2 regions of the Stenotrophomonas sp. 10L48 genome follow, and region 2 is predicted to be linked to the other one. Evidence: riboswitches for the same ligand, from Rfam matches in the RefSeq annotation. Region 2 holds a riboswitch; the other holds the start of a gene.
The links. Region 2 has a riboswitch for cobalamin ahead of AC1DCU_RS15210 (epoxyqueuosine reductase QueH). Riboswitches for the same ligand answer to the same signal wherever they lie in the genome.
Positions count from the first base shown of each region.

Region 1: it holds a riboswitch for cobalamin, as region 2 does, so the genes downstream of both, btuB (TonB-dependent vitamin B12 receptor) here and AC1DCU_RS15210 (epoxyqueuosine reductase QueH) in region 2, are expected to answer to the same signal.

Region 1 is NZ_JBFTIX010000011.1:3,543-18,491, forward strand. It holds gene AC1DCU_RS17055 (class I SAM-dependent methyltransferase) at 1-242, shown strand, start outside; gene gph (phosphoglycolate phosphatase) at 293-961, shown strand; gene btuB (TonB-dependent vitamin B12 receptor) at 1,040-2,881, opposite strand; cobalamin riboswitch at 2,999-3,219, opposite strand; gene AC1DCU_RS17070 (histidine phosphatase family protein) at 3,396-3,974, shown strand; gene AC1DCU_RS17075 (TfoX/Sxy family protein) at 4,117-4,479, opposite strand; gene AC1DCU_RS17080 (GAF domain-containing protein) at 4,476-4,958, opposite strand; gene bioD (dethiobiotin synthase) at 5,025-5,717, shown strand; gene AC1DCU_RS17090 (aminotransferase-like domain-containing protein) at 5,783-7,231, opposite strand; gene msrA (peptide-methionine (S)-S-oxide reductase MsrA) at 7,401-8,147, opposite strand; gene AC1DCU_RS17100 (cytochrome c biogenesis protein DipZ) at 8,162-9,925, opposite strand; gene msrB (peptide-methionine (R)-S-oxide reductase MsrB) at 9,928-10,503, opposite strand; gene AC1DCU_RS17110 (response regulator transcription factor) at 10,648-11,367, shown strand; gene AC1DCU_RS17115 (sensor histidine kinase) at 11,364-12,836, shown strand; gene AC1DCU_RS17120 (ATP-binding protein) at 12,833-14,176, opposite strand; gene AC1DCU_RS17125 (winged helix-turn-helix domain-containing protein) at 14,173-14,862, opposite strand.
Region 2 is NZ_JBFTIX010000008.1:223,305-238,253, forward strand. It holds gene AC1DCU_RS15160 (ribonucleoside-diphosphate reductase subunit alpha) at 392-2,803, shown strand; gene AC1DCU_RS15165 (ribonucleotide-diphosphate reductase subunit beta) at 2,931-3,950, shown strand; gene AC1DCU_RS15170 (LysE family translocator) at 4,095-4,730, opposite strand; gene AC1DCU_RS15175 (acyl-CoA thioesterase) at 4,824-5,234, shown strand; gene AC1DCU_RS15180 (NAD-dependent protein deacetylase) at 5,278-6,084, shown strand; gene AC1DCU_RS15185 (NADH:flavin oxidoreductase/NADH oxidase) at 6,252-7,355, shown strand; gene AC1DCU_RS15190 (LysR family transcriptional regulator) at 7,359-8,270, opposite strand; gene purU (formyltetrahydrofolate deformylase) at 8,384-9,235, shown strand; gene AC1DCU_RS15200 (NYN domain-containing protein) at 9,228-9,950, opposite strand; gene pncA (bifunctional nicotinamidase/pyrazinamidase) at 10,096-10,722, opposite strand; gene AC1DCU_RS15210 (epoxyqueuosine reductase QueH) at 10,780-11,451, opposite strand; cobalamin riboswitch at 11,593-11,809, opposite strand; gene AC1DCU_RS15215 (RpoH suppressor) at 11,964-13,814, shown strand; gene AC1DCU_RS15220 (DUF1028 domain-containing protein) at 13,864-14,817, opposite strand.

The DNA.
Region 1 (14,949 bases), on a different contig from region 2:
GCCCGCAGTACGCGATTCCCTATTCCGACCTGGAAGACCTGGAGCCCGCCGCGCGCGAGGCCAAGCTGGCCCGTGGCGAAGCGCTGACATTCGGTCACAGCCTGGGGGATCTGATCGCCGGGCAGCTGGATGCCGGGTTCGTCATCGACCGCTTCATGGAAGACTGGCAGCCGCAGCCGCGCTTCCTGATCGACCGCTACCTGCCGACCTTCCTGGCCACCCGCGCACGCCGGATCGGCTGAAGACGCGGGCGTACAATGGACGGCCCCACGTTGCACGAGTGAGCCGTCCCTTGTCGTATCCCTATCCGCTGGTCGTGTTCGACCTCGATGGCACGCTGGTCGACAGCGCCGCCGATATCGCCGAAGCACTGAACCGCACGCTGGAAGACATCGGCCTGGCGCGCGTACCCGAAGCCACCGTGCTGGGCTGGATCGGTGACGGCGTGCGCCGGCTGGTCGAACAGGCCGTGCAGGCCGCCGGGCGTCAGATCGATCTGGCAGCGGTGATGCCGACCTTCATGGTCCATTACCGCGAATGCCTGCTGCGCAGCCCGCAGCTGTTCGCTGGCGTAGTGGACGCGCTGGCGCAGTTGCGCGCGTTGAACGTGCCGCTGGCCATCTGCACCAACAAGCCGGCCGCGCTGGTGCCGCCGTTGCTGCAGCACCTGGGCATCGCCGATGCCTTTGCGCTGGTGCTGGGCGGTGATTCGCTGCCGCAGCGCAAGCCCAGTGGTGAGCCGTTGCGGCATATTGCCGCGCACTTCGAACTGCCCGTCGATGCGTGCCTGATGGTTGGCGATTCGCTCACCGACTATCGTGCTGCCGAGGACGCCGGCATGCCGATCGCGCTGGTGCGCTACGGCTATCCGCGAGGACTGGACCTGGAAAACGCGCAGGCCGTCGCGGTAATCGACGACCTGCGTGAACTGCCGGGATTGGCTGCGGTATCGGCGACCTGACCCGCCGGTAGCGCCGGGCCATGCCCGGCGGCCCTTCGATCTGGCGCCCCGACGCCGGGCATGGCCCGACGCTACCGCTTACCTGGGCTGGTAACGCACGCTCAGCTGATACTCGCGGCCTGGCTGGTTGAACCACGCCACGGTTTCGTACTCGCGGTCGAACACATTGGCCACCCGCGCCAGCACCGACCATGCCGGGGTAAGCGCGTATTCGGCGCGCAGATCCAGCGTGCCGTAGCCGCCGACCTTCGCCGCGTTGGCGGCATCGTCGTAGCGCTTGCCCGCGCCCTGTACGGTCAGGCCGGTGCGGAAGTCGCCGAAGCGGCGGTCGATGTCCAGGCGCGCGGTCTGCTGCGCACGGCGTGCCAGCCAGTTGTCGAACTGCGCGCTGCCGTTGGTGCGGTTGCGCGGGTCGGTGAAACTCAGCTGCGCGTTGATGTCGAAGCCGGCCACGGTGGCGCCGCCGGTCAATTCCGCACCGCGGATGCGTGCCTTTTCGACCTGCTGCATGCGGAAGGTGGCCGCGTCGTAGGTGATCAGGTCATCGATGCGGGTTTCGTACACGTCCAGGCCCCAGCGCCAGCCCTGGCCCTGCTGCGAGATGCCGAGGTTGGCACTCTTGGACTTCTCCGGGTCCAGCGTCGGCACGCCGCTCCACGGGTCGTACAGGTCGCTGAAGGTCGGTGCCTTGAACGCGGTGCCGTAGCTGGCGTTGACGCGCAGGCCGTGGCCCAGCTCCATCGCCCAGCCGAGGCTGCCGGTGGCATGGTTGCCGAACTGCTGGTTGTCATCATTGCGTGCGCTGGCCTGCAGCTGGTGACGGCCGAAGCGCGCCTGGTACTGCAGGAACACGCCGGTGTTGCGACGGCTGTCGACCAGGTAACCGGCGCTGCTGCCATCCAGGTTGTCCTCGCTCCAGTCCACGCCGGCGCTGAGCAGCTGGCCTTCGGCAATACCGATGTCGGCCTGCAGCGAAGCGCTGTCGCGGTGCGTCTGTGCGCTGCCGCGTGCACCGAAATCACCGAAGTTGTCGGACTCGTTGTCGCTGCGGCCGACGTTGGCGGTCAGCGTCAACTGCTCCGACGGGGTGTAGCGCACCTTGCCGGCCAGTACCTGCTGGCGGGTCTCGGAGTAGTTGTAGTAGCCGTCGTAGTGGTTCTTGCCGTCGGCACGCAGCGCGCTGCCTTCCACGGTCCACTGGTCGCTCAGGTTGTAACCACCGCGCAGGCTCTTGGACAGGTTGCGGTAGCCATCGCGGTCGGGTTCATCGGCAAAGCAGCCGGTGAACAGCGTGGCCGAACCGCGGCAGGCATCGATGCCATCCGAATGCTGGTAGGCGATGTCGGCGCCGAACCAGCCGCGTTCGGTGCCGCCACCGATGCCGCCGCTGGCTTCACGCAGGCCATTGCTGCCGCCGCCCAGCTGGAAGTGCGGAGCGAAATCACCCTGGTTGCGGCGGGTGAAGATCTGGATCACGCCGCCGATGGCGTCGGCACCGTACAGGCTGGACTGCGGGCCGCGCACGATTTCCACGCGCTCGATCTGTGCCAGCGGCAGATCCTGGTACATCGCCAGGCCGAGGTCGGCGCTGTTGATGCGCACGCCATCGACCAGCACCACGGTATGCGAGGAATTGGTGCCACGCAGGAACAGCGAGCTCTGCTTGCCCAGTCCACCGGCATTGGTCAGGTTGATGCCGGCGCGGCCCTGCAGCAGTTCCTGCAGTGAGGTGGCCTGGCTGGATTCGATCTGCGCGCGGTCGATCACCTGCGCAGGCGCAATGCTGTCCTGCAGGGCGATCGGAGTACGGGTAGCGGTGACCAGCACCTGGTCGAGGTCGGCGGCGCCATCATCGGCCAGGGCCAATGCAGGAAGTGCGGCCAGCACGGCCAGGGACAGCATTCGGGACTGCAGTTTCATCGGGGGACTCCAGGTGCCGCGCACGCCCGCGCAGCGAAGGGGAGGAGTCACAACAGGCAGGCACGCGCCGATGCCGCGGCCATCGCCACAGACATCCAGCGCCATGCCCACCGCATCGCGACCTGAGGCTTCCGGGCCGGTCTCCGGGCTCGCCGCCGGGTGGCCCGAGGCCACCGTCCAGGCGCCTTCCCATGCCTGCGGCACAGTGGCGGGTTGCCTGGAATTGACGTGCTTACCGTTGCGGGGGCAGCGCCGGCATGGCGTGTTGTCACGCGTCACCGGCTTCCCGTTTCAACCTGCCGGCAGGGCCGCAGGTCACCTGGAAGTGCGCGCAGTCTACGGCATCGCGGCCGGCCCGTAGCGTCGAACCCGCACGACTGAGCAGGCGCGGATGCACCTGCACGGTGCAGCAGACCTGCGCCAGCGCCTAGAATGCAGCTCGAATTATCGTGGTGCCGTTGCCGATGTCCGTCTGTTTTCCGCTGTTCCCGCGCCGCCCTGACTGGGCACGCGCATGATCCTCGACCTGGTCCGCCATGCCGGCAACGGTCGCGATGAGTTCCTCGATGGCCGCAGCGATCCGCCGCAGCTGGCCCGCCTGCCGCAGGAGCTGGTCGATGCCTATGCCGGGCAGTCGTGGGAACGGGTGATCAGTTCGCCGCGCCTGCGCTCGCTGCATACGGCGATGGCACTGGCCACACCGCGCGCGCTGGATGTTGAGGCCGACGAGGAGTGGGAAGAGCTGGATTTCGGCGACTGGGATGGCCAGTCATTGTTTGATCTGCCGGAAGAGGCGTTGGCCGCGTTCCACGCCGATCCGCACGCGTTTCCGCCGCCGCATGGCGAAAGCTGGGGCCACTTCGAACGGCGCATCGCACGCGCGCTGGATCGCCTGCTGGATGACGACGACCCGCCGCCGACAGTCGTGGTCAGCCACGGCGGCCCGCTGCGCATGGTGCTGTCGCTGGTGTGCGGCCTGCCGATGTCGCTGTGCTGGGCGCTGCGCATCGACCACGGCACGCGCCTGCGCGTGTGGGTCGAGCGCGGAGAAGCGGGGCTGGTGGGCGAGCTGCTGGAGCTGCAGCAACCCTGACGAATCCGGTAGCGCCGGGCCATGCCCGGCGGATTCCACATCACCCGCGCTACGCGCTCGCCGGGCATGGCCCGGCGCTACCGATCGCGCATCACAGTGGTGGTGCCGGCCGGTGGCCGGCATTCCCAGCAACGCGGAGGCCTCAATCCTCGTCGGCGCTTTCGGCCGTGCTTTCTTCGCCGTCGTCCTCGGCGTCGAAGCGCTGCTCATGCACCGGGCCCGAGGCCGGACCTGCCGCCTTCAGCGGATGCACGGCAATCCGTGCTTCGTAGTCCTGCACCAGTGCCGTACGCTGCGGTTCGCTCAGTTCCTGCCAGTGGCAGTCCAGCAGCGCACCTTCCAGCGAATACAGCAGGTTGAGGCTGGGCTTGAAGCCGGCACGCTTGACCTTGACGAAGGCACCGACGGCACCGATCGCAACCAGGTCCTCACGGCTGCGCAGGCCCACCTGGCGCAGCCATGCCGCACTCTTCGGGCCGATGTTGCGCAGCTTGACCGCGCTCACGCCAACGCCCCGACGAACACCTCGGCGATGGCTTCCAGACCGGCCTGGTCCTCGGCATCGAAGCGGCCGACGACCGGGCTGTCGATATCGAACACACCGATCAGCTCCCCACCACGGAGCAACGGCACCACCAGTTCCGAGCGCGATGCGGCGTCGCAGGCGATATGGCCGGGGAAGGCGTCCACATCTTCGATCCGCTGGGTGACGCGCTGGCTGGCGGCCGCACCGCACACGCCCTTGTCCAGCGGAATGCGTACGCAGGCCGGCAGGCCCTGGAACGGACCGACCACCAGTTCCTTGCCGTCATACAGGTAGAAGCCCACCCAGTTCAGGTCGGGCAGGGCGTGGTAGACCAGTGCAGCGAGGTTGGCCGCATTGGCGATGCGGTCGGACTCGCCGTAGACCAGGCCACGGGCCTGTTCCAGCAGCTGGGCGTATTGTTCCGGCTTGCTGCCGGTGAGCGAGGCGTTGGCGAACATGGCCGCAGTCTAGCAAGCGCGCCGGGCCAGCGATAATGGGGCTCTGTTGCCCCGCTGGAGCCTGTGATGTCCCTGCCTGCCACGTTGCCGACGGCCCTGTTCGTCACCGGCACCGATACCGAGATCGGCAAGACCGCCGCCAGTACCGCGCTGCTGCACGCGCTGCGCCGGCGCGGCCTGCGCGCGGTGGGCATGAAGCCGGTGGCCAGCGGCAGCCATGACGCGGGGCAGGGGCTGCGCAACGACGACGCGCTGGCATTGCAGGCCGCCAGCCTGCCGGTGCCTGACTACGCCGATCTGAACCCCTACGCATTGCGCCAACCGTTGGCGCCCGAACTGGCGGCCGCAGAAGATGGCGTGCGCATCGAACTGGCCCCGATCGTGGCGGCCTTCGAACGCCTGCGCGCACAGGCCGACGTGGTGGTGGTCGAAGGCGTGGGCGGCTGGCTGGCGCCGTTGTCGGCGCAGCTGGACCAGCTTGACCTGGTACGTGCGCTGCGGCTGCCGGTGGTGCTGGTGGTCGGCATGCGCCTGGGCTGCGTCAACCATGCGCGGTTGACCGCACACTCGCTGCAGGCCAGTGGCGTGGAGTGCCTGGGCTGGATCGGCAACCACATCGATCCGTCGATGCAGCGCCAGGATGAGAATTTCGCGACCTTGCAGCAGCGTCTGCCGATGCCCTGCTGGGGCCGGCTGCCGCATCTGCCGGGCGCCGATGGTGAAGCGTTGAGCGCGTATCTGCACAGCGACCACAGGTAGTGCCGGCCGCTGGCCGGCAACTGCACGCGTTTCACCACCTCGAGGTTGCCGGCCAGCGGCCGGCACTACCGTGTTGCCGCCACCAGCTCCCGTGCGATCGCACCCAGCCGTTCCACCGCAGCGATGAAGCGCGCGTCCAGGGTCTGGCAGCACGACAACCGCAGGCAATGCCGGTAGCGCGCGCCACGCGAATACACCTGGCCCGGCATGAACACGATGTCCTCTGCCAATGCGCGCTCGAACAGCTCCCGGGTGTCTACGCCAGGCAGCTCCAGCCACAGCAGGAATCCTCCCTGCGGCTCGGTAGCGCAGGTGCCGGCCGGGAAATGTTCGGCCACCAGCTGCCGCAGGCGACCGACCTGTTCGCGGTACAACCGGCGCATGCGATGCAGGTGGTGCTCGTAGCTGCCTGCTTCCAGGTAGGCCGCCACCGCATCACCGAGCAGCTGCGGTTCGCCGCCGGTGGACTGGAATTTGAGCAGCGCGATGCGTTCGGCGAAGCGGCCGCCATCGAGCCAGCCGATGCGGTAGTCCGGTGCCAGCGTCTTCGAGAATCCACCGACCACCATCACCCAACCGTCGCGGTCGAACGCCTTCAGCAAGGGCGCCGGCGGCTCGCTGAACTGCAGTTCGGCATACACCGCGTCTTCGATCAGCGGCAGCTGGCGTGCGTTGACCAGTTCGGCCAGGCGCTGCTTGTCGGCGATCGGCATCGTGCAGCCCAGCGGGTTGTGCACGGTCGGCATCACCACCAGCGCCGCAAGAGGGGTGTGCTCCAGCAGCGCTTCCAGCGCATCCACGTCCAGGCCGCGCTGCGGATGAGTGGGCAGTTCGATCGGCTGCAGGCCCAGCGTGGTCAGCAGGGGATACAGGTTGAAGTACGAGGGTGCTTCGATGCCGACTGCATCGCCGGGTTGGGTGACCGCGCGCAGTGCCAGTTGCAGTGCTTCCATCGCACCATGGGTCAGCAGCAGGCGTTCGGGGTGGGTATGCAGGCCCATCCGCGGGCCACGCCGCACGATCTGCGCCAGCAGGCGTGGCGAACCATTGGGACGGGCGTAGGTCTCCACGGTCTGCTGGCCATGGCGAAGTACCTGCGCGGTGTGCCGGGCCAGCTGCGCACCCGGGTAGAACTGGCGCCCACGCGGGCCGGCAAAGGCGAGGTCGATCACGCCGGGGCGCCGCTGCGCTTCCAGCACCCGCGCCATCAGCACCTGCTGCAGCGGGGCGGTGGGCGCGGACGGCGCATCACGCAGCGAGCGCTGCGGAACCGACAGTCGCGGCGCGACTTCGAAGCCGGCCTTGGGCCGCGGAATGACCAGGCCGGCGTCTTCCAGCTGACGGTAGGCCGCGATCACCGTGTTCAGGCTGAGCTGGCGCTGCGATGCCATCTGCCGCAGCGATGGCAACCGGCTGCCGACCGGCAGGCGCCCGCCGTGGATGGCTTCAGCCAGCTCGTCCGACAGCCGCTGGTAGCGGGGAGGAATCATCGTGGTGGCGTCTTCTGTATCCATCGACCCGGCCCGCATCTGGTTCTGTACCCATGATGCTGACGAGCCTAGCATGTCGTTGTCGGCCGGGCCTGATCGGGGCCGGGTCGATACTTCCCAAGCGCACGGCCCTGTGGCCGTGCGTCTTTTTCATGCCGTGGTGGCGGCCAGCGGCCGGCCCCACCATGGGGTGTCAGCGCATCGGCACCAACGCGGGATCGCGGCGGTACAACGCCGGGAACTGCTTGCCCAGCGCGGTCAGCTTGGGCGCGTCGTAGTAGCGGATGTACGCGGCCTGCGGGTAGTTGCTCATGTAGTTCTGGTGGTAACTCTCGGCCGGGTAGAAGCGCTGGCCGCTGCTCACCTGGGTCACGATCGGCGCGCGGTAGCTCCCCGCCTGGCCGAGCTGGCCGATGTACGCACGGCTTGCTGCCTGCTGGCGCGCGTCTTCGGCGAAGATCGCCGAGCGGTACTGGCTGCCATGATCGGGCCCCTGGCGGTTGAGCTGGGTCGGGTCGTGCACCACCGAGAAGAACACCTGCATCAACTGTCCATAGCTGACCTGGCGCGGGTCGTAGTCCACCTTCACCGCTTCGGCGTGGCCGGTGCGGCCACCGCTGACGCGTTCATAGCGGGCGTCGGCGGCACTGCCTCCGATGTAACCGGACACCGCGTTGCTCACCCCTTTGACGTGCTGGAACACGCCCTGCACGCCCCAGAAACAACCGCCGGCGAATACCACGCTGGCGTGGCTGGCGTGGCTGGCGTCATCGCGGAACGCCGCATCACCGCTGGGCGCAGGCAGTGCCTGCAGCTGTGCGGTGGGCTCGGCCGGGGCGGCGATCGCGCTGTGGTCCACCAGCAGCACACCCGCGACCAGCGCGGTGGCGACCAGGCCGGCGACGCCGGCGGCAATGCCCTGTTCGAAGGAGAGTTTCATCGTGTGCTCCCGGTTCAACCGAAGGTGAAGGCGTAGGCCTGCACGCCTGCGTCGAGGAATTCGATCTCGAAACGATGCGGACCGATCGTGCCGCGCTGGCGGATCAGCTGGTACAGGCGGTGCTCGTTGACGGTGCCGGTGCCATCGGCGACCACGTCGGCGCCGGCATCGGCCGCAGGCAGTGGCTTGCCATCGAGCAGCACGCGGAAGCGCACCGGCTTGCCGTCCTCGCCCGGTGCCAGCACCAGATGCAGGTCGCGGGCGTGGAACTGGAACGCGATGCGGCCGCCGGCCTGCTGCAGTTGTGCAGCCTCATCGTTGACCCGCCACTGTCCGGACAGGCCCCATTGGTTCAGCGCCAGGGTGGACGGCAGCGTGTAGCCGAATGCTGCGTCGGCGCGCTGCCCGCCCGGCGAGGCGAACTGCTCGGCACGTGCGTGGCCCAGGTAGGTTTCCGGCGAGCGCAGGTTGCCCATGTCGGCCTGCGTGGCCACGCCCTGCAGGTCAGCCGCGGCCGGATCAGCAGGCGGCGGCAGCTCGGTCTGCCCGGCTTCCACCAGCAGGCGGCGGATCACCTGTTCGGAGTGCGCGTAGTTGCCCTCGCCGAACTGATGCCCGCGGATGTTGCCCTGCGCATCGACGAAGTAGTGCGCCGGCCAGTAGCGGTTGTTGAACGCGCGCCAGATCGCATACTGGTTGTCGAGTGCGACCGGGTACTCGACCTTCAGCTGCTGCACGGCCTTCATCACGTTGCGCGGGTCGCGCTCGAACGCGAATTCCGGGGTGTGCACGCCGATCACCACCAGGCCATGGTCGCGGTAGCGCTGCGCCCATTCGTGCACGAACGGCATCGCACGCAGGCAGTTGATGCAGGAATAGGTCCAGAAGTCGATCAGCACGACCTTGCCATGCAGCTGCTCGCGGCTCAGCGGCGGGCTGTTGAGCCACCCGGTGGCGCCGTCCAGCGTGGGTAGCGTTCCTTCCACCGGCAGCGGCGCGCCTGCCTGGCCGGCTGCCATCATCATCATCGGTGGTGCTGCCGGCTGCGTGCCGGGCACGGCATCGAGCAGGCCCTGTTCGATGCGTGCGGTACTGACCGCGGACAGGCGGGTCAGCAGGCCGGTGTCCCAGCCCAGGCCGATCGCCACCACCGCCAGCAGCGCGGCCACGCCGAGCACCCGGCGCACCACATTGCCCAGGCCGAGCCGGGCCTGCAGTGCGCGGAACACACGGCCGCCCACCCACACCGCCAGCGCCAGTGCGGTGACGGCGCCCAGCGCGTAGGCCAGCAACAGCGAACTGGTGCCGACACTGGCGCCGTTCAGGGCGGCACCGGTCAGCACCAGGCCGAGAATCGGACCGGCGCAGGGGGCCCACAGCAGGCCAGTGGCGATGCCGATCAGCAGCGAGGTCCAGGCGCCGCCACGGCCGGCCGCATCCGCGGCGTCGGCACGTGCGCTCAGGCGCGCGCCGATGCGCTGGAACGGCGCCAGCAGGTGGTCGGCCAGGGTCGGCCACAGCAGCGCGATGGCGAACACCGCCATCAGTACCAATGCCACCCAGCGGCCGACCTGGTTGGCCTGCGCCACCCACTGGCTGCCGACCGCCGCCAGACTGGCGACCACGGTGAAGGTCAGTGCCATGCCCAGCAGCAGCGGCAGGGTGCTGCGCAGGGAAGGACGATCAGCGCGTGCGAACACGAACGGCAGCACCGGCAGGATGCACGGGCTGAGCAGGGTCAGCACGCCGCCGAGATAGGCAAGCAGCAACAGCAGCATCATCAGGCTCCAGAAGCAGGGGAAGAACCGACCGGCACGCGCCAGCCGCCAGCGGCGTCCTGTTGCGCAGTCCCGGGCATGAACGCCATCGCGGCGCCGTTCATGCAGTAGCGCAGTCCGGTCGGCCGCGGGCCGTCGTTGAACACATGGCCGAGATGGCCGCCACAGCGGCGGCAATGTGCTTCCACCCGCAACATGCCGAAGGTGGTGTCACGGTCCTCGCCGATGGCGTTGTGCAGCGGCGCCCAGAAGCTGGGCCAGCCGGTGTGGCTTTCGAACTTGGTGGACGAAGAGAACAGCGGCAACGCACAGCCGGCACAGGCGAACGTGCCCTGCCGATGTTCCTTGTTCAGCGGGCTGCTCCAGGGGCGCTCGGTGGCCTGCTGGCGCAGCACGGCGTACTGCGCCGGGCTCAGCAGCCGGCGCCACTCGGCATCGCTGCGGACCACCTCGAACTGTCGCGCAGGCCGTGCCTCGGCAGCGGCCGGGGCCGCGCGGCTGCACGCGCCCAGGCCCAGCAGGCCGGCGGCGGTGACAGCACCGCCCAGGCCCAGCAGATGGCGGCGGGTGAGGGACATGGTGGACTCCGGGAAGGGGCGACGGGGCCATGCTGCGCCCCCTCCGGTCAACGAATCCTCACGCAGGATTCAATTTTTCGTGAGGTATCCACGCCGCTCCCGCGCCACAATGCGGGCAGCCTCCCCACTGGCCCGAAGCTGCCGATGTCCGCCAAACGTGTCCTGATCGTTGAAGACGATGCCCACATCGCCGACCTGCTGCGCATGCACCTGGGGGATGAGGGCTATGAAGTCGCACACGCCGCCAGCGGCGATGCCGGCCTGCGCCTGATCGAACAGGAAGGTCCGTGGGATGCACTGGTACTGGACGTGATGCTGCCGGGCGTGGACGGCCTGCAGGTCTGCCAGCGTGCACGCGCGATGGCGCGCTACGTGCCGATCATCATCATCAGCGCACGTGGCAGCGAAACCCAGCGCATCGTCGGCCTGGAACTGGGCGCGGACGACTACCTGGCCAAGCCGTTCTCGATGCCGGAACTGGTGGCGCGCGTGCGTGCGCTGCTGCGCCGCGCCGAAGCCATGGCACAGAACGCGCGCATCGATGCCGGGGCGATCGAACTCGGGGGGCTGCGGCTGGACCCGGTCGCCCGTACTGCCGCCGTCGATGGCAATGCACTGGAACTGACCCCGCGTGAGTTCGAACTGCTGCTGTTCTTCGCCCGCCACCCGGACCAGGTGTTTGCGCGGATGGAACTGCTCAACCAGGTCTGGGGCTACCAGCACGACGGTTACGAGCACACGGTCAACACCCACATCAACCGCCTGCGCAGCAAGATCGAGACCGACCCGGGCAACCCGCGGCGCCTGCTGACGGTGTGGGGGCGCGGTTACAAACTGGTCGACCCGGCCGGGGCGGCCACATGATCAAGCCGAACCTGTGGCAGAAACTGGCGCTGGTGATGTCGGCGCTGATGCTGACGTGCTGCATGGCGCTGCTGGCCTGGCAGATGCGCACCAATACCCGGCATGAGCAGGAAGTGGTGCAGCGCCTGTCGCTTGGGTTGGCCGAGCACATCGCCCAGCGCAGCGAACTGATGGACACCAGCGGCATGCGCGATGCAGCGGTGCGCGCATTGTTCGGCCAGCTGATGGCGGTCAACCCCAGTGTCGAGGTGTACCTGCTGGATGAGCAGGGTCGCATCCTCGGCCACGATGCGCCCAGCGGCCACCTGGTGCGCAGCCGGGTGGACGTGGCACCGCTGCGACGCCTGCTGTCCGGTGCGCCGCTGCCGATCCTCGGTGACGATCCGCGCAGCACGGATGGTCGCAAGGTGTTCAGTGTCGCGCCGCTGGTGGTGCAGGGGCGGCAGGCGGGTTACGTGTACGTGGTACTGGTGGGCGAACACCGGCAGATGCTGGCCGACGATCTGGCCGCCGGCAGTCAATGGCACACCACGCTCTGGTCGGTGCTGTTGATCGGCGGGCTGGGCCTGCTTGCCGGCCTGGTGGCCTTCTACTGGGTGACCCGGCCCCTGCGCCAGGTCACCCGGCGCATACAGGCCTTCGACATCGACGCACCGACGCCACTGCCCGCGCCGGTACCGCTGCGCGCGGGTGAGCGCGATGAACTGAAGATCCTCGAACATGCCCATTCGCAGATGGCACAGCGGCTGGGCGAGCAGTGGCAGCAGCTTCGCCAGCAGGACCTGCAGCGCCGCGAACTGGTGGCCAACATCTCGCACGACCTGCGCACGCCGTTGTCCTCGCTGCACGGTTACCTCGAAACGCTGGCGCTGAAAGAAGCCACGCTGTCGCCGCAGGAGCGTCGTCGCTATCTCGGTATCGCGCTGGCGCAGAGCGCCAAGGTCGGCCGTCTGGCCCGGGCGTTGTTTGAACTGGCGCGGCTGGAGCACGGTGAAGTGCGGCTGGAGTGGGAAGTGTTCGCGCTGCCGGAACTGCTGCAGGACGTGCTGCAGAAGTTCGAGCTGGCCGCGCAGGCACGTGGGCAGCGCCTGCACGCTGATTTCCCGCCGGGCCTGCCGCTGGTGCGCGCCGACCTGGGTCTTGTGGAGCGCGTGCTGACCAATCTGCTCGACAACGCGCTGCGGCATGCCCCGGACGGGGGCCGTGTGCAGGTGCAGCTGTCGGCGCTGCCCGACAGTGTGCAGGTGGCGGTGCAGGACGATGGCCCCGGGGTGCCGCCGGCGCTGCGTGGGCAACTGTTCCAGGCGCCGGCGGCACTGGGCGCGCGGCGTGGCGAAAACGGCGGGCTCGGCCTGCTGATCGTGCAGCGCATCGTGCAGTTGCATGGCCGCCGTATCGAACTGCGCGACAGCGAACAGGGCGCGCTGTTCGTGTTCGCCTTGCCGCGTGCCGATGCCGAGGCGAACTAGACGTTGTCTGCCGGTGGCGGGACACCGCTTTCCATCGGCAGCAGCAGCCGGATGCAGGCACCGCCGAGCACCGAATCGGCCACTTCCACGTGGCCGCGATGCTTGTCCGCCACCACCTGCACCAGCGCCAGGCCCAGCCCGAAACCCGGGCTGGCCAGGTCCAGCCGCACGTAGGGCTGCAGCACCTGGCTGCGCAGTTCGACGGCGATACCGGGACCGTCGTCCTCCACCTGCAGGCACAGCCATCCCTCGTTGAGCGTGCTGACGATGCGGATCTGCCGGCGCGCATAGCGCAGCGCGTTGCCCAGCAGGTTGCGCAGCGCCAGTTCCAGCATGTGCCGGTTGACGTTGACCAGCCCTGCCGGTGACAGGTCCTGCTGCACCGGTATCGTCAGTGGTGCGAACTGCTCGACCACGCCGCGTACCAGCGCGGCCAGTTGCAGGCGCTGGCGGGTGACCTGATGGCAGCGGCCGAGCGCGGCGTACTCGACACCCGCATCGGTCAGGTGCTGCAACCGGTCGATGTCGATGCGCAGGCCGGACAACGCATCGCGCTGGGCGTTGTCCAGTCCGGTGTCTTCCAGGTCGGCCAGGCCGAAGCGCATGCGTGCCAGCGGTGTGCGTACTTCGTGCGCCACCGCCTGGGCCAGCACGCGCTGGCTGTCCAGCAGCAGCTGCAGCTGTTCGGCCATGTGGTTGAACGCCTTGGCCAATGGCCGCACCAGCGCGGTACCGGCGCGTGGCGCCCGGCTGTCGAGCTGGCCATCGCGCATCCGTCGTGCGGTCTGCGCCAGCTGCGAGACATCGCGCCACAACCGGTAGACCATCACGTACATCGGCAATGCCACCGCCACCATCAGGATCAGCAGGATGATGGCCACGCCGGAGGCTTCGCTGTCCTGCCAGCCTTCTTCGGGCAGGGCCTGGTCCAGCGGCCCCAGGATCAGCGCACTGCTGCTGTTGCCGACGCGCTGCAGGCTGCGCATGCTGTCCAGCTCGATCTGCACGTGTCCGTTGAGCAGGCCCTTGCGCTGTTTCGCCGGCAGTATCGCGGCAGCTTCGGTCAGCGGCATCAGCTGCAGCGGATAGGCGAAATCGCTGTGCAACTGTTGCGCCAGGGCTGGCCACTGCGCCGGCGGCGTTTCGGCGAAGCGATGTTGCAGCATGGCGTGCGGGCCGCGCATTTCCGCCTGCAGGCTGGCCTCGGTGCGGTCTTCCAGCAGCGCATCCCAGGCCCACAGCCCGAGCACGATCAGCAGCAGATGGGCGGTGAGGAAACCGATGCCGTAGCGCAGGAAGTGGAAGGCATGGCCACGCATGGCCGACGACGGATGCTTCATCCCCATGCTGATCGGCTGAACAGGTAACCACGGCCGCGCACGGTCTTGATCCGCTCGGGCTGCTCCGGGTTGTCGCCGAGCTTGCGCCGCAGGCGCGAGATGCGTGCGTCGATCGACCGATCCAGGCCATCGAAGGCGATGCCGCGCAGGCCACGCAGCAGCGCATCGCGGTCGAGGATCTGGCCCGCGTTGCCGGCCAGCAGGAACAGCAGGTCGAACTCGGCGGTGGTCAGCTCCAGCAGGCGGCCCTGCAGGTGCACGTTGCGGGTGGACGGGTCGATGCTCAGTTCACCGAAACGCAGGGCGCCATCGCGTGGCTCGACCCGGCGGTGGCGGCGCAGGTGGGCGCGCAGCCGGGCCAGCAGCACCCGTGGTTCGATCGGCTTGCCGATGTAGTCGTCGGCGCCCAGCTCCAGCCCCAGCACCTGGTCGATGTTGTCGGTGCGGGCGCTCAGCACGCAGATGATCCCGTCATAGTGGGGCCGGATCTGCCGACACACTTCGAAACCATCCTGGCCCGGCAGGCCGATATCGAGCAGGACCAGCGCCGGCTTCTCGCTGAGGATCCGGGCGATCGCGCGCTGGCCGCAGCGTTCGTGGGCGACCTGGTAACCGTGGCGCTTCAGGTAGTCGCTGACCATCGTGCCCAGCCGAGCGTCGTCTTCAACCAGTACGATATCCAGCATCTACAAGGCCTCCGGGGTGCTTCCGTACCGCCGTGGCACGAGCGCGGCGATGCTATCCCAGCTGCCGGGCCGCTCGGGTCCAGGGAG
Region 2 (14,949 bases):
TGCCACCGCGATGACGTGTTTCGGGCTTGACTGCGCAGCCCGTTCCAGCAGGTCCAAAGCGTCCAAACCGGGCGCCGATGGCACGATCCTTGCGGCGCAAGGGATTGCCGAATTTCACTACATTTGGCGTTGACGGACCCAACTACCCCCACTATCTTGTGGCTGTCGGTTGTGGGGACCCCAAGCCGCCGGGTCCATGGAATGGATCGCCGGACCCTCCGGTGATACGCCCTCCATGCCCGCAGCGGCACCGGTCAGCACTGCCAGCGGCAGCCACAGGCGCAGGGTCTCAATTCCTGCGACACCGGTCTGCCACCCTGGGCTGTCATGTCCCGGGCCGCGTCACCCGATGCTCCGAGCCACCATCCATCACGCCAAGAGGACACACGCCGTGACCACCGAGACCAGCGCCACCATCGAGAAGGAAAGCGAATTCCTGTTGACGTCGCCGCCGACGTCCAACGCGATGAGTGTGACCAAGCGCAATGGCACGACCGAGCTGGTGGATCTGAACAAGATCGTCCGCGCGGTGCAGCGTTCCTCCGAGGGCCTGCACGCCGTCGATCCGATGCGCGTGGCCACCCGCACCATTTCCGGCCTGTACAACGGCGCCACCACCCAGGAGCTGGACGAACTGTCCATCCGCACCGCGGCGCTGCTGATCGGCGAAGAACCCGAATACGGCCGCCTGGCCGCGCGCCTGCTGGCCAACTTCATCGCCAAGGAAGTGTCCAACCAGGAAATCCACGCGTTCTCGCAGTCGGTGGGTCGTGGCCACGAAGTGGGCCTGATCAACGACCGCCTGCTGAACTTCGTGCAGACCAACGCACGCAAGCTCAACGATGCCATCGACATCTCGCTGGACCTGAACTTCGATTACTTCGGCCTGCGTACCCTGTACGACCGCTACCTGCTGCGCCACCCGCACACCCGCAAGGTGATCGAGACCCCGCAGCAGTTCTTCCTGCGCATCGCCAGCGCGCTGAGCGAGGATGTGCCGGAAACCCTGGCGCTGTACAAGCGCATGGGCAACCTGGACTACCTGCCGTCCAGCCCGACCCTGTTCAACTCCGGCACCACCCACGAGCAGCTGTCCTCGTGCTTCCTGCTGGACTCGCCGCAGGATTCGCTGGAATCTATCTACTCCAAGTACGGCGACATCGCCCAGCTGTCGAAGTTCTCCGGCGGCATCGGCGTCAGCTACACCCGCGTGCGTTCGCGTGGCTCGCTCATCAAGTCGACCAACGGCCATTCCAACGGCATCGTGCCGTGGCTGAAGACCATGGATTCGTCGGTGGCTGCGGTGAACCAGGGTGGCAAGCGCAAGGGCGCGGCCTGTGTGTACCTGGAAACCTGGCACGCCGACATCGAGGACTTCCTCGAGCTGCGTGACAACACCGGCGACGAATCGCGCCGTGCGCACAACCTGAACCTGGCCAACTGGATCCCGGACCTGTTCATGAAGCGTGTCGAGTCTGACCAGGAATGGTCGCTGTTCGATCCGCGCGTGGTGCCCGAGTTCACCGACCTGTTCGGCGAAGCCTTCGAGGCCGCCTACCTGCAGGCCGAAGCACAGGGCAAGGCCAACCGCACCATCTCCGCACGCAAGCTGTACTCGCGGATGATGCGCACCCTGGCCGAGACCGGCAACGGCTGGATGACCTTCAAGGACAAGTGCAACCGCGCCAGCAACCAGACCCTGCGCGCCGGCAACGTGATCCACCTGTCCAACCTGTGCACCGAGATCCTGGAAGTCACCTCGGCTGAAGAAACCGCGGTGTGCAACCTGGGTTCGATCAACCTGGGCAACCACTTCGACGGCAACGGCGAGTTCGATTTCGACAAGCTGGCCGACACCGTGCGCCTGGCCGTGCGCCAGCTGGACCGCGTGATCGACCTGAACTTCTACCCGATCGAATCGGCGCGCCGCGGCAACCTGCGCTGGCGCCCGGTCGGCCTGGGCTGCATGGGCCTGCAGGACGTGTTCTTCCGCAAGCGCCTGCCGTTCGATGGCGCCGAAGCCCGCGCGCTGTCGAAGAAGATTGCCGAGACCATCTACTTCCACGCGCTGGAAACCTCGGTCGAACTGGCCCAGGAACGCGGCAAGCACCCGTCCTTCGCCGACACCCGTGCGGCCAGCGGCGAGCTGCAGTTCGACGCCTGGAACGTGGTGCCGGAAGATGCCGCGCGCTGGGATGCCCTGCGTGAACGCATCAAGGAACACGGCCTGCGCAACTCGCTGATGATCGCGATCGCCCCGACCGCCACCATCGCCTCCATCGCCGGCTGCTACGAGTGCGTGGAACCGCAGGTGTCCAATCTGTTCAAGCGCGAGACCCTGTCCGGTGACTTCCTGCAGGTGAACCGCTATCTGGTGAACGAGCTGAAGAAGCTGGGCCACTGGACCCCGGAAATGCGCGATGCAATCAAGCTGGCCGACGGTTCGATCCAGGCCATCACCCAGATTCCGGAAACGCTGCGCCACGTCTACCGCACCGCATGGGAACTGCCGATGCGTTCGCTGATCGACATGGCCGCCGACCGTGGTGCCTTCATCGACCAGTCCGCCTCGCTCAACCTGTTCATGGAAAGCCCGAGCATCGGCGCGATGTCCTCCATGTACATGTACGCCTGGAAGCAGGGCATCAAGACCACCTACTACCTGCGTTCGCGTCCGGCCACCAAGATCGCCAAGACCACTGTCAGCCACACGGCCAGCGCTGCGCCGGAAAAGGTGTTCAGCCCGGAGGAGGCCATCGCCTGCTCGCTGGAGAACCCGGAAGCCTGCGAAGCCTGCCAGTAACACCGCGCGGTGGATTAACGCGCGGTGGGTGCCGACCGTTGGTCGGCACTGCTGCCCGACTACGGAAATACCAAGGTAGCGCCGGGCCATGCCCGGCGTTATGACCCGAGAAGACAAGGAAACACCCATGGCCGACAAGCCCAAGCAGATGCTGCTCGATCCCGGTTTTGAACTGACCCTGCGCCCGATGCGCTACCCGCAGTTCTATGACATGTACCGGAATGCGATCAAGAACACCTGGACGGTGGAAGAGATCAACTTCCAGATCGACATCAGCGACCTGCACAGCAAGATGTCGCCGGGCGAGCGCCACCTGATCCACCGCCTGGTCGCCTTCTTCGCCACCGGCGATTCGATCGTGTCCAACAACCTGGTGCTGAACCTGTACCAGCACTTGAACGCGCCCGAAGCGCGCATGTACCTGTCGCGCCAGCTGTATGAAGAAGCGCTGCACGTGCAGTTCTACCTGACCCTGCTGGACAACTATCTGCCGGATCCGGACGAGCGCGTCAAAGCCTTCGCCGCGGTGGAGAACATCGACTCGATCAAGAAGAAGGCCGATTTCTGCTTCAAGTGGATCGATTCGATCCAGGACCTGAAGCGCATCGAGACCCGCGAAGAGCGCCGCCAGTTCCTGCTCAACCAGATCTGCTTCGCGGCGTGCATCGAAGGCCTGTTCTTCTTCGCCGCCTTCGCCTACGTGTACTACTTCCGTTCGCGCGGCCTGCTCAACGGCCTGGCTTCGGGCACCAACTGGGTGTTCCGCGACGAAAGCGCGCACATGGAGTTCGCCTTCGAGTGCGTGGACGTGATCCGCGAGGAAGAGCCGGACCTGTTTGACGACAAGATGAAGCAGGATGTCTATGACATGCTGGCCGAGGCCATCGAGTGCGAAGTGCAGTTCGCCGAGGACGTGCTGTCCGGTGGCGTGGCAGGCATCTCCACCCGTGACATGCGCCAGTACCTGCAGCACTGCGCCGACAACCATTTCCATCGCCTGGGCATGGAGCGCAAGTACAACGTGCGCAACCCGCTGAGCTTCATGGAACTGCAGGACGTGCAGGAACTGACCAACTTCTTCGAACGCCGCGCCTCGGCCTACCAGGTGGGCGTGAAGGGCGAAGTTGCCTTCGACATGAACTTCTGATCGATCCAATCAGGTCTGTCGCGAAAACCCCGGCCAACGCCGGGGTTTTTCGTTTTTACGGTAGCGCCGGGCCACGCCTGGCGAGCGCGCAGCGCGGAAGGTTATTCATGGTGCCGTGCGCATTCCGCCGGGCATGGCCTACCGCTACCGCCGCCCATCCACCGCCATGCGCACGGCCAGGCCGGCCAGCACCGTGCCCATGAACCACCGTTGCACCGCCTGCCAGGTGGGGCGCGCAGACAGTAAGCCGGCGATGCTGCCGGCCATTATCGCGATCACCGCGTTCACGCTCACGCTGACCAGCAGCTGGGTGGAGCCCAGCACCAGCGACTGCATCAGCACGCTGCCCTCGCTGTCCGGGTGCAGGAACTGCGGCAGCAGGGACAGGTACATCACCGCGACCTTGGGGTTCAGCACGTTGGTCAGGAAACCCATCGCGAACAGCTTGCGTGGGCCGTCCACCGGCAGGTCACGCACCGCAAACGGCGAGCGGCCGCCGGGCTTCAGCGCCTGCCACGCCAGGTACAGCAGGTACAGCGCGCCGCCGATGCGCAGCGCGTCGTAGGCGAACGGCACGGTCATCAGCAGCGCGGTGATGCCCAGCGCCGCGCACAGCATGTAGAACACGAAGCCCAGCGCCACCCCGCCCAGCGAGATCAGCCCGGCCATGCGGCCCTGGCAGATCGAGCGCGAGATCACGTAGATCATGTTCGGCCCGGGCGTCAGCACCATGGCCAGCGAGACAAGGGCGAAGGCCAGCAGGTCGGACGTGGCGGGCATGGTGGGTTCACGCAGTGGGGGGTGCCGAAGTGTAGCGCCGCCTGCACACCACCTGCCTTAAAATCCGTCTCACCCCACACCCGAACCGCCCCCATGACCCCCATCCCCGAGACCGTGCCGCCGACCGAAGTGCGCATGGCCGAAATCGTCTTTCCCAACCACACCAACCACATGGGCACCCTGTTCGGTGGCCAGGCCCTGGCATGGATGGACAAGGCCGCCTTCCTCGCCGCCGCCCGCTATTCGCGCCGCACCGTGGTGACCGCGCGCAGCGACCAGGTCGATTTCAAGCTGCCGATCCGCATCGGCCAGATGGTGGAAACGATCGGCCGCATCGTCGAGGTCGGCCGCAGCTCGATGAAGGTCGAGGTGGAGCTGATCGCCGAGGACCTGCACAGCGGCGAGCGCAAGCTGTGCACCCGTGGCCACTTCGTGATGATCGCCCTGGGCGACGATGGCCACCCGGTGACCGTGCCGCAGCTGCCCGGCGCGCCGGCGGCCTGAGCCGATGCTTGCGGGGGCGCCGGTGCGCCCCCATCTGGCTGCCATGACCCCGCCGCTCACCGACTTCATCGACCGCGCCCAGCGCCTGTTCGTGCTGACCGGCGCCGGCTGCAGCACCGCCTCGGGCATCCCCGATTACCGCGATGCCGATGGCCAGTGGAAGCGCACGCCGCCGGTGACCTACCAGGCCTTCATGGGCGAGTCCGCCACCCGCCAACGCTACTGGGCGCGCAGCCTGCTGGGCTGGCCGCGCTTCGGCCAGGCCCGGCCCAACGGCACCCACCAGGCGCTGGCCGCACTGGAGGACAGCGGCAAGCTGCAGGTGCTGCTGACCCAGAACGTGGATGGCCTGCACCAGCGCGCGGGCAGCCAGAACGTGATCGACCTGCATGGCCGCCTGGACCTGGTGCGCTGCATGGGCTGCGAACGCCGCAGCGAGCGTGAGGCGTTCCAGCAGCGGCTGCTGCAGGCCAACCCCGGCTGGGAATTGCTGCAGGCCGGTATCGCGCCCGACGGTGACGCCGATCTGGAAACCGACTTCTCCGCATTTGCGGTGCCCGACTGCCCGCACTGCGGTGGCCTGCTGAAGCCGGACGTAGTGTTCTTCGGCGAAAACGTGCCGCGTGAACGCGTGGCTGCGGTGCATGAGCACCTGCAGCAGGCGGATGCAGTACTGGTGGTGGGTTCCTCGCTGATGGTCTATTCCGGCTTCCGCTTCGTGCAGGCCGCGGCCAAGGCGGGTCTGCCGGTGGCCGCGCTGAACCGTGGCCGCACCCGTGCCGACGACCTGCTGCAGTTCAAGGACGAGCGCGACTGCGCCGAGGCGCTGGCCGGGTTCGTCATCGGGTAGCGCCGGGCCATGCCCGGCGGAAACGGGCTGCCGCGCTGTGCGCTCGCCGGGCGTGGCCCGGCGCTACCCACAACGCGCCCCCACGAAACAGCGATCCACCCACACGGTTGATCTATCGGCCGCACAGCGGTGCAATACGCACCCCCTTTGGTACACCCCCCACTGCCGTGAGCCAGCTGTTTTCGCCGATCTCCTTCGGCCCCCTGACCCTGTCCAACCGCATCGTCGTCGCGCCGATGTGCCAGTACTCCGCCGAAGACGGCCGCGCCAGCGACTGGCACGCCATGCATCTGGGCAACCTGGCGCAGTCCGGCGCGGGCCTGCTGATCCTGGAGGCCACCGCGGTCGAAGCGCGCGGCCGCATCAGCTGGGCCGATCTGGGCCTGTGGGATGACGGCACCGAAGCGGCCCTGGCGCAGATGCTGGCCAGCGTGCGCCGCTGGTCGCCGATGCCGCTGGGCGTGCAGCTGGGCCATGCGGGCCGCAAGGCGTCGGTGAATCGTCCCTGGGACGGCGGTGGCCAGCTGCCGGCCGATGATGCCCGGGGCTGGGCGACCGTGGCCCCCTCGCCGCTGCCGTTCCATGCCGCCGATCCGGCACCGCAGGAACTGGACGAGGCCGGTATCGCCGAAGTCGTTGCCGCTTTCGCCGCCAGTGCGGTGCGCGCCGAGCGCCTGGGCTTCGAGCTGATCGAGATCCACGCCGCGCACGGTTATCTGCTGCATCAGTTCCTGTCGCCGCTGAGCAACCGCCGCACCGATGGCTACGGCGGCTCGCTGCCGAACCGCCTGCGGATGCTGGTGGAAGTGTTCGACGCGGTGCGTGCCGCAGTGTCGGACAAGGTCGCCGTAGGCGTGCGCATCTCCGCCAGCGACTGGGTCGAGGGGGGGTGGGACATCGTGCAGAGCGAGGCGCTGGCACAGGTGCTGGACGCGCGCGGCTGCAATTTCCTGCATGTGTCCAGCGGCGGCCTGCACGAGCGCCAGAAGATCAGTGTCGGCCCGGGCTACCAGGTGCCGTTCGCGGCGGCGATCAAGGCCAAGAAGGTGCGCATGCCGGTGATCGCGGTGGGCATGATCACCGAGCCGGAGCAGGCCGAATCGATCCTGCGCCACAACCAGGCCGATGCCATCGCGCTGGCCCGCGGCATCCTGTACGACCCGCGCTGGCCTTGGCATGCCGCTGCTGCACTGGGCGACAGCGTGGTGCCGGCACCGCAGTACCTGCGCTGCGAACCGCGCGACGCACGCGGCGTGTTCAGCCCGCGCTGAGCACTACACCTGCCAGGCCGGCGGCAGGCCGGCCTGCAGGTGCTCGAACAGCGCGCGGATCTTGGCGGTGAAATCGCGGCGGTCGCTCACGCAGAAGTAGACGTCCATCGGTTCCGGCTGCCAGTCGGTGCCGCAACCGAACACGCACTGCAGGCGACCATCGCGCAGGTAGGGCTCGGCCACGAACGCCGCCAGCCGGGTGATGCCGGCACCGGCGGCGGCCAGCTCGGCCAGCGCGTCGATGTCATCGCAGACCATGCTCGGCGGCAGCGCGGCATCCACCCGCTCGCCGTCCTTCAGCAGGCCCCAGCGCAGTGGCCGGCCATCGGTGGGAAAGCGATGCAGCAGGCCGCGATGGGCGGCCAGCTGCGCCGGTTGCAGCGGCGTGCCGTGCGCCTGCAGGTACGCCGGCGAGGCGCAGAACACGAACGGGATGCGTGCCAGAGGGCGTGCCACCAGCCCGTCCTCCAGCTGCGCGCCGATGCGGATGCTGGCATCCACCGCCTCGGCACCGTGCTGCACGGCGCGATCGGTCAGGCGCAGCTCCAGCTGCAGCTGCGGGTAGCGCTGCTGCAATGAGGGCAGCAGCGGTGCCAGCACGTGCCGGCCGAACGCGCTGCTGCTGGCGATGCGCAGGGGCCCGGCCGGCTCCACGTCGCCGGCGGTCACCATCGCCTGCGCGCGCGCCAGGTCGGCTTCGATATGCCGCACCTGCGCCAGATACACCGTGCCGGCCTCGCTCAGCGCCAGCTGGCGCGTGCTGCGGTTCAGCAGCCGCACGCCCAGGTGGGCTTCCAGCCGGTTGATGTTCTGGCCCACGGCGGTGGCGCTGATGCCAAGGGTGCGCGCCGCAGCGGCAATGCTGCCGGTCTCTGCGGTGCGGGTGAAGCTGCGGATGAGCTGCAACAGGTTCATGACCGACCAGCTTGCCATGCGGAAGGCCAAGTATCGCTTGGGTCTGTCCCAAGCAGTCGGTTGCATCGGTGACCATCGTTCACCGCGCAGCGGCGCTGCCCTACACTCCGGCGATGCGCCCCGATTCCATCCTCACTCTCTCCTGTCCCGACCGTACCGGCATCGTCTACCGCGTGTCGGGCCTGTTGTTCGACCACGTCTGCAACATCCTCGACGCCCAGCAGTTCGGCGACGAGGAGAGCGGTCGCTTCTTCCTGCGCGTGCACTTCGACCGCGATGCGGGCCTGCCGCTGGACACCGTGCACGCGGCGATGGCCGCACTGGCCGCGGACTTCGGCATGGACTGGCAGCTGCATGATGGCCGCCGCCGGCCGCGCCTGCTGGTGCTGGTCAGCAAGCAGGGCCATTGCCTGAACGACCTGCTGTTCCGTGCCCACAGCGGCCAGTTGAAGGTGGACATCGCTGCGGTGGCCTCCAACCATGCCGACTTCGCAGCACTGGCAGCGTCCTACCAGGTGCCGTTCCACCACCTGCCGGTGAACGCCGACACGCGCGCGGCGCAGGAACAGCAGATCATCGATCTGGTCGAGCGCGAGCGCATCGACCTGGTGGTGCTGGCGCGCTACATGCAGATTCTCTCACCCACGCTGTGCCGTGCGCTGGCGGGCAGGGCGATCAACATCCATCACAGCTTCCTGCCCAGCTTCAAGGGCGCGCAGCCGTACCACCAGGCGCACGCGCGCGGGGTCAAGATCATCGGCGCCACCGCGCACTACGTCACCGAAGACCTGGACGAAGGCCCGATCATCGAACAGGACGTGGCCCGCGTGGACCACGCGATGACCCCGCGCGAGCTGGTACGGCTGGGAAGCGATACCGAATCGCAGGTGTTGGCGCGGGCGGTACGCCGGCATGTGGAGCACCGCATCCTGCTCAACGGGCACCGCACGGTGGTGTTCAGGTAACGCGGGCAGTGCCCGGGATGGAGCCCGGCAATTGCCCACGATGCGCCCGCTGCTGCTGCTGGACTGTCCTGGGACAGGTGGAGCGCACGCCATCGATATGTTCCATCAGCCCTTTGGGAATGGATGACCACATCGGATCCAATACGAAATCGACCCCTTCACGCCGGGCGAGCTTCGCGGCGGGCACGAAGTCGGCATCGCCGGCCATCAGGATGATCTGGCGGACCTGGCGCTTGAGGGCGAGTGAGGAAATGTCGATGCCGATGCGCATGTCCACGCCTTTCTGTCGCACATCGGGCTGCAGCTCATCGGCTTGAAGATCGCCGAAGGTCCGCTTGCCCTTGAGCAGGTCGTCGAAGGTTCGCGATCCGGTCGTCCACGAACTGAAGTCGGTGAGGTGGCCAAGACGCAGGGCGACCTTCCGCTTCTGCTTCAGCGCCTCGTGCAGGCTGGATCTGAACAGTGCTTCGTCGGATCGCGAGTAGTCGATGCACAGCCCCGAAATCGGGTTGTGCATCTTCTTGCGCAGCGGCGGGCAATCGTAGAAGAAGATGCGATAGAGATCGCGTTGCTCGCCACTTGCATGCTTCAGATGGGCGATGGCCCATCGGTGAGCGACCTCGGCGGCGCGTTGAGCGTTGTAGGCGCTGTGGGGCTCGATGCGGCGAAAGCGTTTGATGAAATAGCCGCCATCAATGAGAACTGCCGTCGGCATACCGTTGCCCTCCTGGCTTCGTCCAATGAAAAAGCCCTCGGTTCGGCCGTCCCGCGATCTGTTGGGGGGCGTACTTGGAGGGCTGGATGGTCTTGATTCTGCAGGGGGCGAATCGGGCGCACAAGCGGCAGAGGCGACACGCTGCCTACAGGATCGCGATCCTCGCCTTCGCCAGGGCCTCGCGCACCATGCCGTCATTGGCCTCGGTCACCGGCCGGGTCAGCTCCCACAGGAATTTCACCCGGAAACCCGACTTCACCGCGTCCTGCGCGCTCCACAGCACGCAGTAGTCGCGGGCCAGCCCGCACACGTGCACCTCGCGGATGCCGCGTTCGTGCAGCCAGCCGGCCAGCCCTGTGGCCGGGCGCGTGCCGTCCGGGCCGTGGTTCTCGCGGAAGGCACTGTAGGAATCCACCTGCTGGCGGCTGCCCTTGCGCAGGATCAGGTCGGCCACGGTCCAGTCCACGCCGGGGTGCAGGGCGGCGCCGGTGCTGCCCTGCACGCAGTGGTCCGGCCACAGGGTCTGCGGCTGTGCATGCAGCAGGATGGCTTCAAAAGGCAGATGGCCCGGGTGCTGGCTGGCGAACGAGGCGTGGTTGGCCGGGTGCCAGTCCTGGGTGGCCACCACGGTGCGGTAGCGGCGCTCGGCCAGCAGCGCGTTGATCGGTGCCACCAGCGCATCGCCCTGTTCGCAGGCGAGGGCGCCACCGGGCATGAAGTCCGGCTGCAGGTCGATCACCAGCAGGGCGACATCAGCGGGCAGGGCGGTCATGGCAGGTCCAGCACAACGGAAGATGGGCGGCCAGCGTGGCCGCCCCTCGCGCGCACGTCAATCGCCGCTGGCGGTGTCGTTGTCCTGCCCGTAATACAGCAGGCCGATCCTGATGCGCTCGCGGCCGTTCTCGCGACGATGGCGGTTGGCATCGCGCAGCGAGTAGACGCAGCCACAGTACTCCTGCTGGTAGAACTGCTCGCGCTTGCTGATCTCGATCATGCGGCTGGCACCGCCGCCCTTGCGCCAGTTGTAGTCCCAGTACTGCAGGCCCTCGTAGCGCGAGGCGGCGCGCACACCACAGTCGTTGATCTGCGCCATGTTCTTCCAGCGCGAGATGCCCAGCGAGGAGCTGATGGTGTCGTAGCCGTGCTCGTGCGCGTACAGCGCGGTGCGCTCGAAGCGCATGTCGAAGCACATGGTGCAGCGGATGCCACGCTCGGGTTCGTTCTCCATGCCACGCGCACGGCTGAACCAGTTGTCGGTGTCGTAGTCGCAGTCGATGAAGGGGATGCCGTGCTGTTCGGCGAAGCGGATGTTCTCCTGCTTGCGCAGTTCGTATTCCTTCACCGGATGGATGTTGGGGTTGTAGAAGAAGATCGCGTAGTCGATCCCGGAGGCGGTGATCGCCTCCATCACTTCGCCCGAGCATGGCGCACAGCACGAGTGCAGCAACAGGCGCTGGCCGTTGTCGGGAAGGGTCAGGGTGGGGCGTTGGAGCTCGGTCATCGTCGGGTGCATCTGGGCGTGGGCAGCGGGTCTGGACGGAAACCGTGAACAGGACGCGCGCGGCCACATCGCCTGCACGCGCAGGACGACGACGGCCCCGGCAACCTCCCCGCGGAGATTCCAGGTCGAGTCAGGGGACTGTCGTGTCCCCCGGCCGGGGCCGGTATTCGGGCTGATGGACACGGGCCGGCTGGCCCACCTACTACCTGCCGCTTCCCAGGCGCGAGCCCAGTGCTGTTGGCAGGATTCGTTTCCATTCACCGCTGCGGGGCAGCTCCGGAATGGGCGCGTGAGGCGCCTTCACCGGATTCCCGTTTAAATCCCTGCCGCCATCGAAGCCACGGCAGGGATACCTTCGGCGTGCCCACGGTGGACGCGTTGGCGGCAATGGTCAAGGGCCGATGAAAACGCAGGGCTGTGGCGCGTTTCTCAGGCTGTGAGAGTGCCTCTTGCCATACTGGGCACCGACAGACGGGAGGTGGCTCGTGGCGGCGAAGTACTGCGATCTGGTCATGAAAGGCGGCATCACCAGCGGCATCGTGTATCCCAACGCGGTGCTCGCACTGGCCCGCGAATACCGTTTCAAGAGCATCGGCGGCACCTCGGCCGGTGCGATCGCCGCTGCCGTGGCCGCCGCTGCGGCATACGGCGACCGCCACCAGCAACGGGGCGAACAGCTGCCTGGCGACGCAGGCTATGGCGGCCTGTCGGCGGTGTCGGCGCAGCTGTCGCGGCGCGGATTCATCTACAGCCTGTTCCAGCCCGCCGCCGGCGCGCGCGCTGCGTATCGGCTGCTGGTGGTGCTGACCGGCAACGCCGGCTGGCCACGCAAGCTGCTGTGCCTGGCCATCGCGGTGTTCCAGATCGCGCCGCTGGAAGTGCTGGTGTCGCTGGCACTGCTGCTCGGCCTGGGCTGGTGGGGCGGTGGCTGGAGCGGCGTGGCGGCGACCCTGCTGCCGTCGCTGCTGTGTGCCTACGGCGCAGGCGTGGCCGCCGCTGCGCTAAGGGTGGCCCGGGTGGCGCGGCGCAACCTGCTGGGCCTATGCAGCGGGCTTAGCCGCAGTGCAGGCAAGCCGGCGCTGACTGAATGGCTGCATGAAAGCCTGCAGCAGCTGTCAGGCAAGCCGATGGATGCACCGCTGACCTTCGCCGATCTGCACGACGCGCCGCGCTATGCAGGCGAACCGGACAGCCCGCATGCGATCAGCCTGCAGATGATCACCACCTGCGTATCGCACAACGAACCGCGCACGCTGCCGTTGGGTGGGGCGCAGTTCTGGTTCCTGCGCGAGGAGTTCGAGCAGCTGTTCCCGGCCAGTGTGGTGCAGTGGATGGTCGACCGCGCCGGTCCACCGCGCGAGGTTGAAGGCCGCAACTACTACCATCTGCCGCAGGGCGCGTCGCTGCCGGTACTGGTGGCCACGCGCATGAGCCTCAGCTTCCCGCTGCTGATCAGCGCGGTGCCGCTGCATGAGCCCTCGCGTCGCGAACGTCGCTGCGAGCCGACGTCGACGGCTGCAGGAGAGGCCGGGCACAACGTGGCCGACAGCATGGAAGGGCTGACCAGCGCGGGCCAGGCCTGTGGTCCGGTGATCACCGCGTTCCGGGTGTGCTGGTTCTCCGATGGCGGCATCAGCAGCAACTTCCCGATCCACCTGTTCGATGCCGCACTGCCGCGCTGGCCGACCTTCGCCATCAACCTGGTCTATCCGCAACGCCCCGAGCCGGTGGTGCGCGAGAGCGACAACCGCGAGGCGCTGGAACGCGCGGTGTTCCTTCCCACCGAAAACCGGCATGGATGGCAGCGGCATTACCAGTCCATCGCCACGCCGCTGGCGGCCGGTGAGCTGGGCCGCTTCCTGTTCGCGGTGGTGGCCACCATGCAGAACTGGCGCGACCTGCTGCAGGCGCGTGCGCCGGGGTATCGCGACCGCATCGTGCATGTGAGCCTGCAGGGCGACGAGGGTGGCATGAACCTGGACATGCCACAGGAGGTGCTGACCCGCATCGCCGACAAGGGCAGCCTGGCCGGTGCGCGCTTCTGTTCGTTCTCGTTCGAGAACCATTACTGGATTCGTTGGCGCAACCTGGCCTCGGCTTACCAGCGCTACACGCTGGAGATATCGCGCACCGATGATCCGGCGCAGCAGGTGCTGGCCTATCGCGCGGCCTATGCGATGGTGGCCACCGGCACGCCGCCACCGCCGTCGTACAAGCTGGGTTCGGAAGACAAGCGGCTGGCGTCGCAGCAGCTGTGGGGGCTGATGGTGGAACAGGGCCGCAGCTGGGATGACCTTGGCCCGGACCTCACCGACGGCTCGCCGCGGCCGTTGCCACAGATGAAGGTGACGCCGATCTATTGATCGCGGTGTGCCGCTGCGCTCGCCGGGTATGGCGCGGCGCTACCGTTGGCTATCGCCACGCCTCGACCACCGCATCGCCGCGCAATGGCGCATACAACGGCAAGGCCAATTCCTGCTTCACCCATCCCGGGTTGAGCGCGCGCAATCCCGCCAGGTATTCGCGGGCCAATGCGGTTTCATCGTGCGATATCGCCAGCCGCGCCGCGCGTGCCCATGTCCGGTCCCAACCATGCGCCAGCGCCAGCGAGGTGGCCAGCGACGCATGTGCGCCGGCCACGTCGCCCTGTTCCCACTGCTGCTCGGCGCGGATGATCGCTTCATTTGAAAGCCGCATGTCGTACAGCTCGCGCAGGCGCGCCACGGCACGCGGATCGGCATCCACGCGCAGGTCGGTGTCCTGCCAGTCGCCGCCAGGCGTGCGCACCAGCAATGCCGCCGACCATTGCCCGCTGCGTTGTCCACCCGCCGCTTGTCCCGCTTCCAGCGCTGCCAGCAGGCGCGCGGCAAGCGCACCGTGGGTGGTCGTAAACGCGCGTTGCATCGCCGCCAGCACGTCCGGCCCGGCCAGTCCGTTGCCTTGCACGCTCACCTTGCCCTCGCCAACGGCACCTGCCCAATCGGCCCGCTGCGCGGTCGCGCCGGTGTACTGCGCGTTGCCGCCTCGCGCACTGACCAGCCCGACCTGGCGCTCGGCGATGGTGGTGCCATCGAAGTCGCCATCCTCGTCCAGCAACTGCTTGAGCACCTGCGCCGGCGTGCGACCTTCGGCCAGCAGCGCCAGCCCCTTCGAGCCGTAGGTCGGGTTGGTTTCGAACTGGCTGGCGACCGCGCCGACCTTCGCCTGCGCCCACGGCACGCCGACACCGCCGACGGCGAGATTGTGCGTGGCGACAGCCACCCCGCAGTCGCCGGCTTCGTTGCAGGCGGCAATGGAAAAGGTCGCCCATGCCGGCGCAGCGACAGCAGCGAGCAGCAAGGCCAGGCAGGGGCGCAGCATGAACATGGTCGTCTCCGGTGAAGGCGTTGAACTGGGATGCAACGGACGCGCGGAAGGTTTAGTAGATCCACGCCATGCGCGGATGAATCCCCATCGAAATCGAATATTTCGACAATTCGTCGAAGAGCCTCCACGCAT